Regions from separate parts of the Sediminibacillus dalangtanensis genome, predicted to be linked through region 3. Evidence: riboswitches for the same ligand, from Rfam matches in the RefSeq annotation. Region 3 holds a riboswitch; each other region holds the start of a gene.

Region 1 (4,774 bases), 160 kb from region 3:
TTTTTCGAAAGTTGGAAGATACTTGGTGACCGTCGCTATCGCAGATAAACATCCGAAAACTCTCTTCCTCAAAGTCGCTGGTCAAGCCTTCGATAAAGTGATCAGCCTTCTTGGTTCCTTCCCACTGGGACTGAATCCTTTTTACTTTTTGCTCCCAATTCAGCACATGAAGCAGACGTTGTTCTACCAGTTGTTTTTCCCGCTTGATGTATTCGGATACCTTTTCTGTCACATTTATCCTTAATACGGACTGACCGTCCAAAGCAAAACCGGGTTTCGCCAGATAATACCCCTGGTAAAAACGGCCGCCATGTTTCCAGGCAAAATACAATTGAAAATTATCTTCTATGTTTTCAAACAATAAAGCTGCTCCGATCCGCCTGGCAAGCATGGATAGCGAATGCATGATATCTTGAAAACCATCCGCATTGTGACGACGGATGATATCTGTATCTATTTTTAATATATGCGGTTCCAGTTGGCGAATCCGGTCAATATTAGAGCTTTTCGCTCCAACATGGTCGACTGCAATCTGAATGCCGAAAGTCTTATAATAAAGCAGAAGATGGTTCAAGTTTTCAAACGCCTCGTCAAAATCATGCTCCGTCACTTCAATGACAATACGGTTCATCGAAAACCCTTTTGCCTCGAAATCCAACAACAGTTGTAACAAATCTTCTCCGTCATTGACCATCAGTTGTTTTGCATTCCGGTTGATGAATAAATAGCCATCCACTTCGGCTTCAAGCATTTCCGTTATGGCAATTTGTAAAAGATGTTGATCGACTTCTACTTTGAATTCTTCCGGTACTTCCGGATCAGAAAAAAAAGGACCAAGACTCTCCCATTCTTCTTCATTTCTGAATCTGCCCAGCACTTCATAACCTGCTACCGTATGACGAATCGCGCTGACAATCGGCTGGTAGACAGGTTTTATACTCTCTAAATTGTCCAGGATATCCAATGGATCCATGAGTTACCCCTACCTTCCGTAACCATTCTATTATTTTTCTCTCAGGAAGCTTTTTTCGGGGGAGAAACAGGGGCAGCGGTTTTGGGCCGAATTAATGTCGGCGCACTGCTTAGTACCAATACTGTCAATATAGAACACAATACAGCGGCGCCCAGTGCTGTCACCCCGTTGGCAACAAAGGAAAACCAGACAGGATTCATTCCCTCTGGAGCATATTCACCCCAAAATATAAAACCGGCAATGAAATGCCAAAAGTAACGGGCGATACTACCGACAAAAACAGCGACAGTCACCAAACATAAAGCGGCTCTTTTTCTCCCCCTGCGATATGCTGTCTGAACCGGTTGATAAAAAAGTCCGGCAAAACCAACAAAGGCAAAAGCTACAAAATACTCGATAAATCCTTGTAAAGGCGTAAGAATAGAACGAGCTGCATCACCAAGAGCCACTTGCAACAATCCCCAAATAAAGCCTGCCAGAACACTGACAATGAAGCCTCTCCGGAATGCGAGCAGGAAAATCGGTACCATGGCAAACGAGATGGAAATCGATGGAGACAATCTGATCGAAGGAAGTAAATCAAAAACAAATGCCAGTGCAGCGAAAAATGAAGCTTCAATCAATGCAACCAATCCCAACTTCTTCAACATATAAAAAAACTCCCCTTTTCCATACGAAACACCAAGGGAGAACATGTATGCAGACAGCCAGAATCCGATCCACCATCATCCACATCCCTGCGCTAGCATTAACTAACAGGTTCAAAGGGTCAGAACAGTCTCGTTCACTCTCAGCATAAAGCTCCCCTTGTGGTTTCGCTTATGTAATTTTGTGTTGCGCTTCTTTTATTATAACCGATTCTCCTTGGGGGTGGTAGAGGTTTGCTTTTCATACACAATCACTTTCTTCGATTTTCTCAATCAACAAATCTCCATCAAGTTTGCTAAAATAATCCTGATGCTTTGGAGAAAATAGAAACAGTTTTCATAGGGGATACTGATTAAAAGCAAATTAGAGAGAAGGAGAATCAATCATGTCAGTGACAGACAAGGAAGCCGTCCGTTTGGAAAATGTATCCTACACTGCCGACGGTCAGAAGATATTGAAACAGATAACCGGCTCTTTTCCTGAAGGAAAAATCACAACCTTGGTCGGGCCGTCCGGCGCTGGTAAAACCAGTTTGTTCCGATTGATGAACGGGCTGCGCGCGACCACATCTGGTAACATCTACGTACAAGAAAAGCCCATAGAAGTATATAACCCTGTAGAACTCAGAAGGAAAGTAGGTGTGGCTTTGCAAAGCGCCACCATGATCAGTGGGAGTGTTTTCGAAAATTTATCTCTTCCGCTCAAACTGCAGGGAAAAGAACTTGAACAGGATGACGCATTGGAATTATTAGACTTAGTCGGACTGAAGCGGGATAGCATACAACAGAACATTAAGGATTTGTCCGGGGGCCAGCGGCAAAAGCTGTCGATTGCCCGTACCTTAGTTAATCGTCCTGATGTGCTGCTGTTAGATGAAATCACTGCTTCACTGGATCGTGTTTCACAACAGGATATCGAAGAATTGATCATTCGAATCAATCAAAACTATGGTACGACGATAGTTTGGATCACCCACAACTTACAACAGGCGAGAAGCCTCGGTGACTATACTTGGGTGATGATTGAAGGAGAAGTGGTAGAAACAGGGGAAAGCAGTTTGTTGAACAACCCTTCCAATGAACAGGTCAAAAGGTTTGTGAAGGGGGAAGATGCATGAATTATCTTACATTGTCCCTCGCACTCATTTTTGTTATCATTCCGCTTTTATTATCGAAAGTTTTAAGACTGGAACTGGAAAAGGATACGATTATTGCTGCCATCCGCTCGATTATACAGCTGCTTGCGGTCGGGTATTTATTGCAGTATGTATTTGATGCTGAAAACATGCTCTACATTCTATTAATGGTTGTTCTGATGATTGCGGCAGCCACACAAAATGCAAGACGGAAAGGCAGGTCGATTCAAGGAATTACCTGGAAACTGATTCTCACCTTTATTGTTGTAGAAGTGCTTACCCAAGGTATTCTGCTCGGGCTTTCGATCACACCACCTACTCCTCAATATATCATTCCAATCAGCGGAATGATTATCGGGAATTCCATGGTTTTGTCGATATTGTTTTTGAATCGATTTACCGCTGAAGTGGAAGACCACGAGGACGAAACCGAGTTGATTCTCTCATTGGGTGGTACACCTAAACAAGCGATTCATCGCCAACTGATCACTTCCATCAAAGCGAGCACCATTCCAACCATTGAGAGCCAAAAAACCATCGGACTTGTCCAGCTCCCAGGAATGATGAGCGGCCAAATCATAGCAGGTGCAGACCCAGTGCAAGCCGTCCAATTTCAGTTGTTAATTTTATTCCTGATTTTGACAACAGCAGTGGTCACCAGCATCTTGCTCGGTTACATGTCTTATCCGACCTTGTTCAACGAACGCATGCAGCTTGTCAAAAGCAGAATGAAAGAATAAAATCCGGGGTCAGTCCCTCCCGCACCAGTAACGACACCCAAATACCGCGGGAGGGACTGACCCCTTAACCAAACTAGGTGAGATATTCCACGGATTTGGGGACACACCTTCAATCTCCCTAAACCCCGCTCTGTCAACATTCAGCTCATTAACAGATCCTGTCTCCCCCATTTGGGGTCAGTCCCTAAAACGGTCCCGACAGGTTGAGAATGACAGAAATTCATATATTGGGGACTGACCCCCGTATTCCCCCTTAGCCCTTAGTTAGACCCTGTAGTCATCTTTGAACCAGTTAAACAGGTAATCTTGGGTGTAGAGGTCGTTTGGGTAGTCAATGAAGGCTGTATCTTCTTCTTCATAAAGGAATTGCAGAAATTCGTTGAGTGCGCCCATATACTCGCCATATAAAAATTCGAAGCTGACGGTTTCTTTTGGCATGAGGTTTTGCTGGCAAACTTTTGGATCAGCATAATTTACGTAAGTCCGGCAAGGAATCGGTCTGATTTCATAAGCCATGCATTGATTGGTTTCTGTATCGAGCATGACGCATGGCAGTTGTTTTTTCCGGTAGGCAAGTTTGAACTCCCGGTCGGTTTCCGTTTCAATGGCTGACAGATCTTCAAGCTGCTTGCCGTACTCTTGGAAATAATGATGAAAATGAGCATGAAGTTTGTTCCTGCGCTGCTCAGGAAAAACCGCCATCGCCTGTCTCATCAGCTTTGCTTCCATTTTATTGATAATGATAGGATAATAGCAGCAAAACGCACAGCCCATCCGACAAGAGGCCTCCAATTCCAAGGTATTCTCAATCGTGTCAATCTCCTTGCTGACGATACGCAGCAACTCGTGAAAACTTCCGAGCAATTTATCTTTCGGCGAAAGATTGCTTTCCGCCCATATTTCCACCACATCATAAAACCTTTCTTCCTCTATCTGATATTTTTCCTGCAATGTACCGCATCTAGTTTGAATTTCTTTATAGCTTAAATATTTTCCCATGCATTAATCTCCCTCGTATATTATGTTTAGGCCCTCAAATAGAGCCTTCAGTTTTTACATTTTTTCCTGCTATCAATGTCAAAAAGTCTTGGACACCCTGAGATATTTCTAGATAATGGTCTTAGGATCATTTGGGACAATTCTTTCATCTCCTGTGGCTCGACCACACTTTAAGACTGTTTCCCAGTGTACGTGCGGAACTTCCTACTCGCAGGCTGTGCACCTTGTTCTTCGAACCTAGAAAATAGTAGCTCTAGGGCGGCTTTCGAACCAAGGATA
Region 2 (4,774 bases), 970 kb from region 3:
CACCAATGGAGGAATCAAGGTTCCGCCTGGTTTTTGTGTAACCGCGGAAGCATATAGTGATTTTGTTAAGGAACGTAACCTGGATAAACAAATACTCGAAGAGGTAAAGCAGCTGGATATGGAGAATAACGCCCAGCTTCAAAGCGCAAGTGCTCTGATCCGGGAGTTGATCCTTCAAACGGATATCCTGAAAGCGATTGAAGAGGAAATTCGTGAAGCGTACGCAACATTTCAATCAAACCTTCAAGTGGATGACTTGTTTGTAGCGGTTAGAAGTTCCGCAACAGCGGAGGACTTGCCTGAAGCATCCTTTGCTGGACAACAGGATACGTACTTAGAAATTAAAGGGATTTCGGAAGTGATCCGGCACGTTAAAAAGTGTTGGGCATCCCTGTGGACGGCACGTGCCATTTATTATCGGGAAAAACAGCATTTCGACCACTTCGATGTATCTCTTTGCGCTGTCGTCCAGAAAATGGTGAACAGTAAAAAAGCCGGTGTGCTGTTTACTTCCAATCCTGTCACAGAAAATCATAACCAGATGATGATCAACGCCAGCTGGGGGCTGGGTGAATCCGTCGTTTCCGGCATGGTCTCCCCTGACGAATATATCGTTGATAAAAAAAATAATAGGGTCTTGGAAAAGCATATCGCCACGAAAAACTTCCTTGTCGTCAAAAACGAGAAAGCAGTCGGAACGTCAAAAGTCGCCGTCAAAGAATTTTTGGGGGAAGACCTGGTAACGCAACAATGCCTGACAGCAACAGAAATCAGCCGACTCTCTGCTGATGCACTGCGAATCGAAAAAATGTATCACTCTCCACAGGATATTGAGTGGGCGATCGATTGTGACACCAATGAATTATATATTTTACAGGCTCGGCCGATTACCACGTTAAAAAAGGAGGAAACGGTTGTGAAGGAACAAGTGGAAATAAAACGAGTGGCGCTTTTGCGGGGGCTTGCTGCATCCCCTGGAACAGGAAGTGGGAAGGTAAGGAAAATCAAAGATATCACCGAAATTTCGAAAGTGGAGGAAGGGGATATCCTGGTAACCATCATGACCAACCCGGATATGATGCCGGCCATGAAAAAAGCTGCAGCCGTTGTGACCGATGAAGGTGGCCGGACTTGCCACGCTGCCATTGTTTCCAGAGAGTTCGGCATCCCCTGTATTGTGGGGTCCAACAATGCAACCGAAGTGTTGAAGGAAGGAATGGAAGTCACCGTGGATGCCACACGAGGTGTCGTCTATCAAGGCATTTTAGAGGAACCAGCCGAAAAAAATAGAGAAAGAAACCAGACACCATCCGTTATAGACCAAATGAATCTTCATCAGCTGGCTCCGATTACCGGGACGAAGGTTTACATGAACCTTGGCGAGCCGGATTTGATCGGAAAATACAAAGACCTGCCGTTCGATGGAATAGGGCTGATGCGTACAGAATTCATTTTCACCCACCTTGTCGGCGCCCATCCTATGTATCTATTGCGAAATGGCGAAGAAAAGCAATTTATCGATAAAATGGCCGAGGGCATCACAAAGGTGGCGCAAGACGTTTACCCTAAGCCTGTCGTAGTAAGGTTGAGCGACTTCCGTTCCAACGAATTTAGAGGATTGAAAGGCGGGGAAGAAGTAGAACCGATCGAAGCCAATCCGATGATCGGGTGGAGAGGGGTTTCCCGTTATATATCTCCGGAATACGAGGAAGGTTTCCGTCTGGAATGCCGCGCCATAAAAAAAGTGCGGGAAGACTATGGACTGATAAATGTGTGGACCATGCTTCCTTTCGTCCGAACTACTTGGGAAGTAAAGAGAGTCAAAGAAATCATGGCAGAGGAAGGTCTCATACAAGATCAGCAATTCAAAATTTGGATTATGGCCGAAGTGCCGTCCGTCATATTCGAAGCGGAAGAATTCGCGAAAATGGTTGACGGATTTAGTATCGGGAGTAATGATTTGACCCAGTTAGTGCTTGGTTCCGACCGGGATTCGGGAATTCTGAACACCATGGGTTACTTTGATGAACGCAATCCTGCTGTGAAAAAAGCGATCAAAATGCTAATACAAGGTGCCCATAAACATAATAAGAGCGTCTCAATCTGTGGGCAAGGGCCATCCTTGTATCCCGAATTCACAGAATTCCTTATCCAGGAAGGAATCGACAGTGTGAGCGTGAACCCGGATACGGTAGCCGGCACAAGGAGATTGGTTGCATCCGTCGAGCAGCGGATGATTATGAACAAAATAAGAGAATTATAAATTCTTTAGCAAAGTAACCAATGAGGCGCTTCATCAGAGCTTCATTGGTTTTCTATAGATTTCATTCAAGGGTGATGTGTTACCTAGTACGGCATCTCGCAGCACTTTACACATTTAAAAAGAGAGACTCAACTAAATAAACGAGATGAAATCAAGCAAATTTAAAATCAGTCCTTTTGTGACGCGGGAAATGGGAAACACATTCTATGTGACTGTCGTTTCTTGAATGAATAGAGGGTTATGCGATCAGTGGTGAGTGGTTTGTTGAATCCGAAAGAGCTTTTCCTGTATTTACACATATATCCTAGTCTTGAAAAAAGACCTATGTTATACTTAATGAAAATCACATATGTTTACACTGGGGGTGCCTTATAAGGCTGAGACAGATAGTATTCTGGACCCTTTGAACCTGATCTGGGAAATACCAGCGTAGGGAAGTGGGATTGAAACTTTTATATTATGACTGTTTATAATATATTGACTAAAAGGCCACCCCTATATCCGGGTGGCCTTTTTGCGTCCCGCGAAGCGATGAAAATAGCACGAATATGAAGAAGGCGGCCGCAGTTCATTAAAGACAGCGCTATCCAAGAGGGGGGGAGGATTATGGGGAAGGGAGAACTGCATATCGTTTCAACCGGAAATCAACGACCAGAAAAATTAGCCGAAATCGCAGGGGACATACATCCCTACATAACGGCCCTTCATATACGTGAGAAGCATAAAACGGCTAAGGAAATCTATCAACTGATTGAATTGTTACTAGACAGTCAAGTACCCGCTTCTAAAATCATCGTAAATGACCGGTTAGACGTTGCCCATGTGATGAAGCTCTGCGGTGTTCATTTAGCGTATCATTCTTTACCGATCGGCCCAGTGAAGGAAAATTTCCCTGATTTACGCGTTGGTTGTTCCGTTCATTCCCTAGAGGAAGCAATTTCTGCTCAAAAGCAAGGTGCTGATTATGCATTCTTTGGCCATGTTTTTCCCACCCAGTCCAAACCAGGATCAGCACCACGAGGAGTGGAACAATTACGGTCAGTTTCATCGTCTGTCTCTATGCCGGTGATAGCGATAGGAGGAATCAAACCTGGCAATGTAAACGAGGTGATGGAAGCTGGTGCGAAAGGGGTAGCTGTGATGTCGGGTGTTTTGGAGGCGAACCAGCCTCTGGGGAAAGTGAAAGAATATGTTTCCCGACTTTCTATCTCAAACAAGTTTAGATAGGAAGTGCTAAGCGGAAAGGAGGACTTTGTAATGCCTGATAAGTACGATTGTATTGTGATTGGCGGAGGGGTCAATGGGGGTTCTGTAGCGTATAACCTTGCAAAAAGGGGCAAAAAAGTCCTTTTGCTGGAAAAGGACCGTCTGGCAAGCAAAGCTTCTGGAGCGGCAGCAGGGATGCTGGCGGCGCAGGCTGAACTGGAGGAAGATGGGCCCTTATTCCACTTGGCAAAGAAAAGCAGGTCGAAGTTTCCTATGCTTGCAAAGGAAATAAAAGAGTTAACTGGAATAGACATTGAATTAAGCAATAAAGGGATGTACAAAGTGGCCTTAACAGAAGAGGAGGAATATCGTTTTAAGCAAATAATCGAGAGCCAAACCAGGGCGGGAGAGCAAGCGGAATGGATGAGTCAAAAGGAAGTAAGCAGAAGAGAGCCAGGCTTATCAACAGCCATCCGGGGGGCGATGTATATAGCAAAAGATGGGCAGGTGTCAGCACCGCAAGTAACACTTGGTTTTTTGAAAGCAGCTGCAGTCCTGGGGGTGGAAATAAGGGAGTTTACGGAAGTTTCCTCTTTTCTTTTTGATAATGGAAAAATAGCAGGAGTAAGGACAAGTGAAGGGAACTTTGAGAGTGACAAGGTGATTCTGACGGGAGGGGCATGGAGTGAATCCCTATTGCCTGATTCGGAAATTCCCTTTAACACTTATCCTGTAAAAGGGGAGTGCTTTTCCGTAGTCACCCATCGACCATTACTGACTGGAACGATTTTTTCTCATAGCTGTTATCTGGTACCCAAAAAAGGCGGTCGCCTTCTGGTAGGGGCTACAGTCCAACCAAATACCTTTGATCAAACCGTAACAGTGGGTGGGATTTCTTATCTGATGGAAAAGGCGAAGAAACTGGTTCCGGACATCGTACATGCAGAGTGGGAAAAAGCCTGGGCTGGAATTCGGCCGCAAACTTCAGATGGCCTTCCCTATTTAGGGGAGCATCCAGCGTACGAAGGATTGTTTGTGGCAACAGGGCATTTCCGTAATGGCATTTTGCTTTCTCCTATTACTGGCGAACTGATCGCTAGATTAGTAGATCGAGAACCGCTGTCAGCAGACTTACGTGCTTTCCGGATTGATCGCCACCTTGAGAAAACGCTTTAACGAGGAGGATTATGGATGGAGTTAATTATCAATGGTGACATGGTAGAAGTTCCGGATACTATTGCCACTGTTTCATCATTATTAGAGTACTTCGGAATTGGGGAAAAGGTTGTGATTGTGGAACTGAAT
Region 3 (4,774 bases):
TACTGTAATGCGCTTTACGGTTATGATCCAACTTTATGGGCATCTAAACTTCATTTTCACATTACTGATGTACCTTTTTACAACTTCCCTTACACATTCGGTTATTTGTTTAGCCTTGGCATCTATGCGGATGCACTGGAATCTGGTCGAGGTTTTGAGGACAAATATGTTGCCCTTTTAAGAGATACTGGACGAATGAGTGTGGAGGAATTGGCTAAAAAACATCTGAATGTCCACCTGGACAGAATGGAGTTTTGGGAGAAAGCCATCCAATTGTGCAAGGACGATGTGGAAGAATTTTTAAAGCTGACAGAGCGATAAATACTTGTTTTATATAGTACGAAGGGAGCGGAACAACCACCCGCAGTGGTTGTTCCGCTTTCCGTTGTTATGGAGACGATTTTCGTAATACCTGAAAAGCAACAAGGTCTGAAAAAAGTGACTTGATGAATAAGAAATTTTGCCATGTGCGATTTGTAAGCCAATGCCTTTTTCAGTTCAATCAATTCGGTTGATTGAAGGATACAAGTTGGTTTTCTGGGAGACAGTTAAAAGACAGCAGAAAAACATATGCTTATACTGCCAGTTTAAGCCGCTCGCTTTAAGGCTAAAGAATAGATATAGAAATGAATGTTGTAGAAGGGAGTCTCAGTCATGTTAGCGCATCAGATCGTTTTGCTATTATTCTTAGGCTATATCGTTTTTTCCATTGATAAAAAACAGAAGTATTTTCCGGTACCAATGGTGTTGGTGCTTTTAGGAATCGCGTTATCGTTTATATCCTATTTCGATTCTCTCAAAATTACCAAGGAGATTATTTTCAACGTTTTTTTACCAGCCTTGTTGTTCACTTCCGCATACCAGTTTTCACTTGATTCGTTAAAGAAAAATAAATGGATCATTGCTACGCTTACTACTGTGGGACTAATGGCGACTGCTGGACTTCTAGGTGTCGCCATTTATTTTATCAGTGGGCCTTTCCTTCAAATTTCCCTGTTAGGAGCGCTTTTGATTGCGGCAATCCTGACACCGACTGATCCGGTCTCGGTTGTTTCCATTTTGAAGCAATCAACGGGAAATGAAAAAATAGCCGATATTGTAGAAGGTGAATCGATGGTGAACGATGGAACAAGCATCGTTGTCTATTCGGTACTTTTGACTATGTATAAAAGTGGAGAATCTTTCTCAATTGTTTCCTTCTTAAGCGAATTTTTACTCGTATCTGCAGGCGGGGTCATCCTCGGGATTATTTTTGGCTGGCTTCTCAGCAGGGCTGTGCACTATACACACCATAAACAGTACCAGGTTATGCTCAGCATCATCGTCGCATACGGAAGCTTCCATATCGCGGAAAAAATTGGTATTTCTGGTGTCTTGGCAACTGTCACTGCTGGGATCATGCTTTCTTGGGAATTCGGTAAAACGGAAAAAGAAGATTATTTCCATGACTCACTTGATGGGTTCTGGACCATTGTTGAGCCGTCTGTGTTAGCCCTCATTTTCCTGCTTATCGGCATAGATGCTGCAGATTACCTTGCATTTCCCGGCTGGGTCCTTGCTTTTATCATTTTTGTTTTATCGCTTGTTGTCCGTTTCCTTGTATTGGCTGGTTTTACGAGCGCGGTACCTGCCTGGAGGAAAAAATTCAGTGCAGGTGACGTTGGCCTGATTACCTGGTCCGGCATAAAAGGAACGATGTCGGTCGCATTATTGTTGGGATTAGAAGCGGGTGTAGATCAGGATAATGTTCTAGTGTCTTTGACTTTCGCAGCCGTCTTATTGTCATTAGTCATTCAAAGTGTCGGTGTCTATCCATTGACGAAAGAAAAAGAAAAAGAATAAGCCTGTGAAAATTTTTCTCCATCAGTTGGTGCCTTTCTTTTACTAATTGAATAGACTGCAATAGAGGTGAACGCCCATGCAGAAAATTTATTTGGTGCCAGTCGATGGCAGTGAACAATGTTTATCGGCAGTTGATCATGCTGTAGAAGCGGCGCTTGAAAGTGGTTATGGAATCCGATTGTTGAACGTCCAGCCGAAAGTCCATACACAGTATGCGCAATCAAAAGTCGGAACAAAGACGTTGGAAAACTATAAAAAGGAAACATCCGACAGAATCCTGAATCAAGCAGAAGAGAGAATAAAGGATCAGGTAGAGGTTGTTTGTAAAACACGCTGGGGAATCCCCGCAGTGGAAATATGTGAAGAGGCAAAAGGGAAAGCGATAAAAGGAATTATTCTAGCACCGCGAACAGCAAAGAAAAAGCTTGGAAGCGTCACTTATAAAGTCTTGCAAAAGTCGACTGTCCCAGTAACTGTCATTCCAGTTTAACGGTATAAGCAATAATAATTCCGCAAGATATAACTCCAATCCATCGTTTCCTTTTTGCGGTGCAAGGCAGTTTTCGTTATACTGTGTCTAACAAAAAAAGAGGATGCCGAAGTCTTCAGGGGGAGCCAACTGGCTGAGAGTGAACACTGATGTTCAGACCCTTTGAACCTGTTAGTTAACACTAGCGTAGGAATGGCGGCTTTTATGATGGCGAGGTAAGCAATGCAACGGGTATTTCCATCAGGAAAGCTTTCCCCTTTTGCATTGCTTTTTTTGTCGATAACTAAAACTATGGGGGTGTGCACGATGGAAGCAAGGCAAACACTGTTTTTGGTCGAGGTAGCTATCATGTCTGCTATGGCACTCGTACTTGATATTATTCCTTTCTTATCGTTTAAAATTTGGCCGCAAGGCGGCTCTGTATCCTTCGCCATGATACCAGTATTTCTTTTTGCTTTCAGGTGGGGCATGAAAGGGGGACTGTTGAGCGGTCTGTTGTTCGGGGCATTTCAAGTGGTGACCGGTACAGCTTATATTCTTACACCATTACAAGGATTGATAGAATACGGTTTGGCCTTTACTGCTCTCGGTACTGCAGGAGTTGTATCAACAAAGGTACAAGCAGCACTGAAAGCAGGAAAACATTCAGTATTTTTTGTGTACATTTCACTCGGTGTTCTTCTAGGATGCAGTTTGCGTTTTTTGGGTCATTTGTTGGCGGGCGTATTCTTCTTTTCGGAAAATGCGCCCGAAGGACAGCCGATTTGGCTTTACTCCGCAATTTATAATGGTTCTTACATGCTTCCGGCGTTTATATTGAGTTCGATAGTCATTTCCTTTTTGTTCTATAAACAGCCACGGTTGGCAGAAGCCAGACCATGATAACGACGAAAACGGATCGTAAGGAGGAAAAAGGAGGTTGAATTTTAATGAAGGAACTTATCGGCAACTGTATTCGTTGTAATAAAGCTGTTTATTGTAAGGATGGTTTTTTTGACGGTATTCATCATGAGGGGAAACTGCTTTGCGTTGATTGTAGTGAACAGGACGAACTGGAAGAAGAATCAGACAAACAGTGATCCTGAAGTAATTGAATCATGGTACATAATCTTAAAGCATACCAACCGATGCGTTTTCTTTCCCTGTATGGAACATTCCTAATTAACAAATAGGGGCTTGTCCGCAAAAGTCTTTCTTTTGCGACAGCCCCATATTCTTCTTAAAGGGTATTGGTTAAAATTTCTTCTACGTTATCGGTATTGGTAACGACCAGTAAAATTTTCCCTTCGTCCAATTCTTCCTCATAATTATTAGCTTCCACATCAGATAAACCTACTTCTTTCAACTTGGTACGAAGTTCGTCTCCTTTTTTATTGAACAGATTACCAACGGCACTTTTTAAGTTCATCTCGTTTAATCCGATGGTATTGGCGTCTGCATTATCTGCAACACGTTTCGACCGATCGCTGTCATGGGCAAGAACATATACGTTATCTTTATCAATGCCCTTTTGACTTAATTTGTTTACATCCTGTTGTAATTGTTCGTCGTTTGTATATTTGCGAATAAATGGTGACATATAAAGCCCTCCTTTTTTATTTTCCATTTCATAAATAAAAATACCCTTCCCACATAGAATGAAACGCTTTAAAGGGGAGCTCCAACCATACATGATGTCAGAAAAGGATAAATTTTCAGGTAAATAAATTGCTGTTCTTGGTAGTATTGTTCTAAAATGAATGCAGGTCATTAAGGGGGGAATAAATTTGAAGAAAAATATCGTAGCAACTTTTTCCATTGTCGGAGTGGATCCGGAAACAGGAGAACATGGGATTGCTGTTCAATCAAAGTTTATTGCGGTAGGGTCTGTCGTGCCGTGGGCAAAGGCTGGAGTGGGAGCAGTAGCGACCCAGGCTTTTGCCAATCCTTCTTACGGTCCACAGGGTCTTGAGCTTCTTGAAAAAGGGTACACACCTGAAGAAGTTATTGACCTTTTGACAAAAGACGATCCACAGAGGGAAGAACGTCAGGTTGGCATAGTAGATGCGAAGGGAAACAGCGCTACTTATACTGGGGTACATTGCTATGATTGGGCAGGAGGAACCCGCGGAGAAAATTTTGCGGCCCAGGGAAACATTCTCGTAAATGAAGCCACTGTTTCCCATATGGCTAAGACCTTTGAACGATCACAAGGAACATTGGCAGAACGCTTGCTGGCATGCCTGCAAGCTGCCCAAGAAGCTGGTGGGGATAGTAGAGGAAAGCAGTCGGCAGCACTGTATGTTGTGAAAGATAAGGGAGGATATGGTGGGTTCAATGACAGGCTTGTCGATTTACGGGTTGATGACCATCCTGAACCTATCCAAGAAATTATCCGTCTTTATCAGCTTCAGCAGCTTTATTTCGGTGAGATAAAACAGGAAAACGTACTTCTGATTGAGG

Evidence for each region. A riboswitch is a leader RNA that binds a small molecule or an ion and turns the genes downstream of it on or off. The one in region 3 is predicted to bind thiamine pyrophosphate.
Region 1: it holds a riboswitch for thiamine pyrophosphate, as region 3 does, so the genes downstream of both, thiT (energy-coupled thiamine transporter ThiT) here and thiT (energy-coupled thiamine transporter ThiT) in region 3, are expected to answer to the same signal.
Region 2: it holds a riboswitch for thiamine pyrophosphate, as region 3 does, so the genes downstream of both, tenI (thiazole tautomerase TenI) here and thiT (energy-coupled thiamine transporter ThiT) in region 3, are expected to answer to the same signal.

The regions. Positions count from the first base shown of each region.
Region 1 is NZ_CP046956.1:1,408,154-1,412,927, reverse strand. Features, by position in the region: gene ERJ70_RS07215 (EAL domain-containing protein) at 1-973, opposite strand, end outside; gene thiT (energy-coupled thiamine transporter ThiT) at 1,015-1,623, opposite strand; TPP riboswitch at 1,691-1,791, opposite strand; gene ERJ70_RS07205 (ABC transporter ATP-binding protein) at 2,007-2,738, shown strand; gene ERJ70_RS07200 (ABC transporter permease) at 2,735-3,496, shown strand; gene ERJ70_RS07195 (YkgJ family cysteine cluster protein) at 3,761-4,495, opposite strand.
Region 2 is NZ_CP046956.1:605,439-610,212, forward strand. Features, by position in the region: gene ppsA (phosphoenolpyruvate synthase) at 1-2,263, shown strand, start outside; TPP riboswitch at 2,614-2,716, shown strand; gene tenI (thiazole tautomerase TenI) at 2,870-3,490, shown strand; gene thiO (glycine oxidase ThiO) at 3,521-4,645, shown strand; gene thiS (sulfur carrier protein ThiS) at 4,661-4,774, shown strand, end outside.
Region 3 is NZ_CP046956.1:1,572,182-1,576,955, forward strand. Features, by position in the region: gene ERJ70_RS07915 (M3 family oligoendopeptidase) at 1-321, shown strand, start outside; gene ERJ70_RS07920 (cation:proton antiporter) at 655-1,842, shown strand; gene ERJ70_RS07925 (universal stress protein) at 1,919-2,332, shown strand; TPP riboswitch at 2,441-2,542, shown strand; gene thiT (energy-coupled thiamine transporter ThiT) at 2,639-3,214, shown strand; gene ERJ70_RS07935 (hypothetical protein) at 3,262-3,411, shown strand; gene ERJ70_RS07940 (YflT domain-containing protein) at 3,552-3,911, opposite strand; gene ERJ70_RS07945 (DUF1028 domain-containing protein) at 4,072-4,774, shown strand, end outside.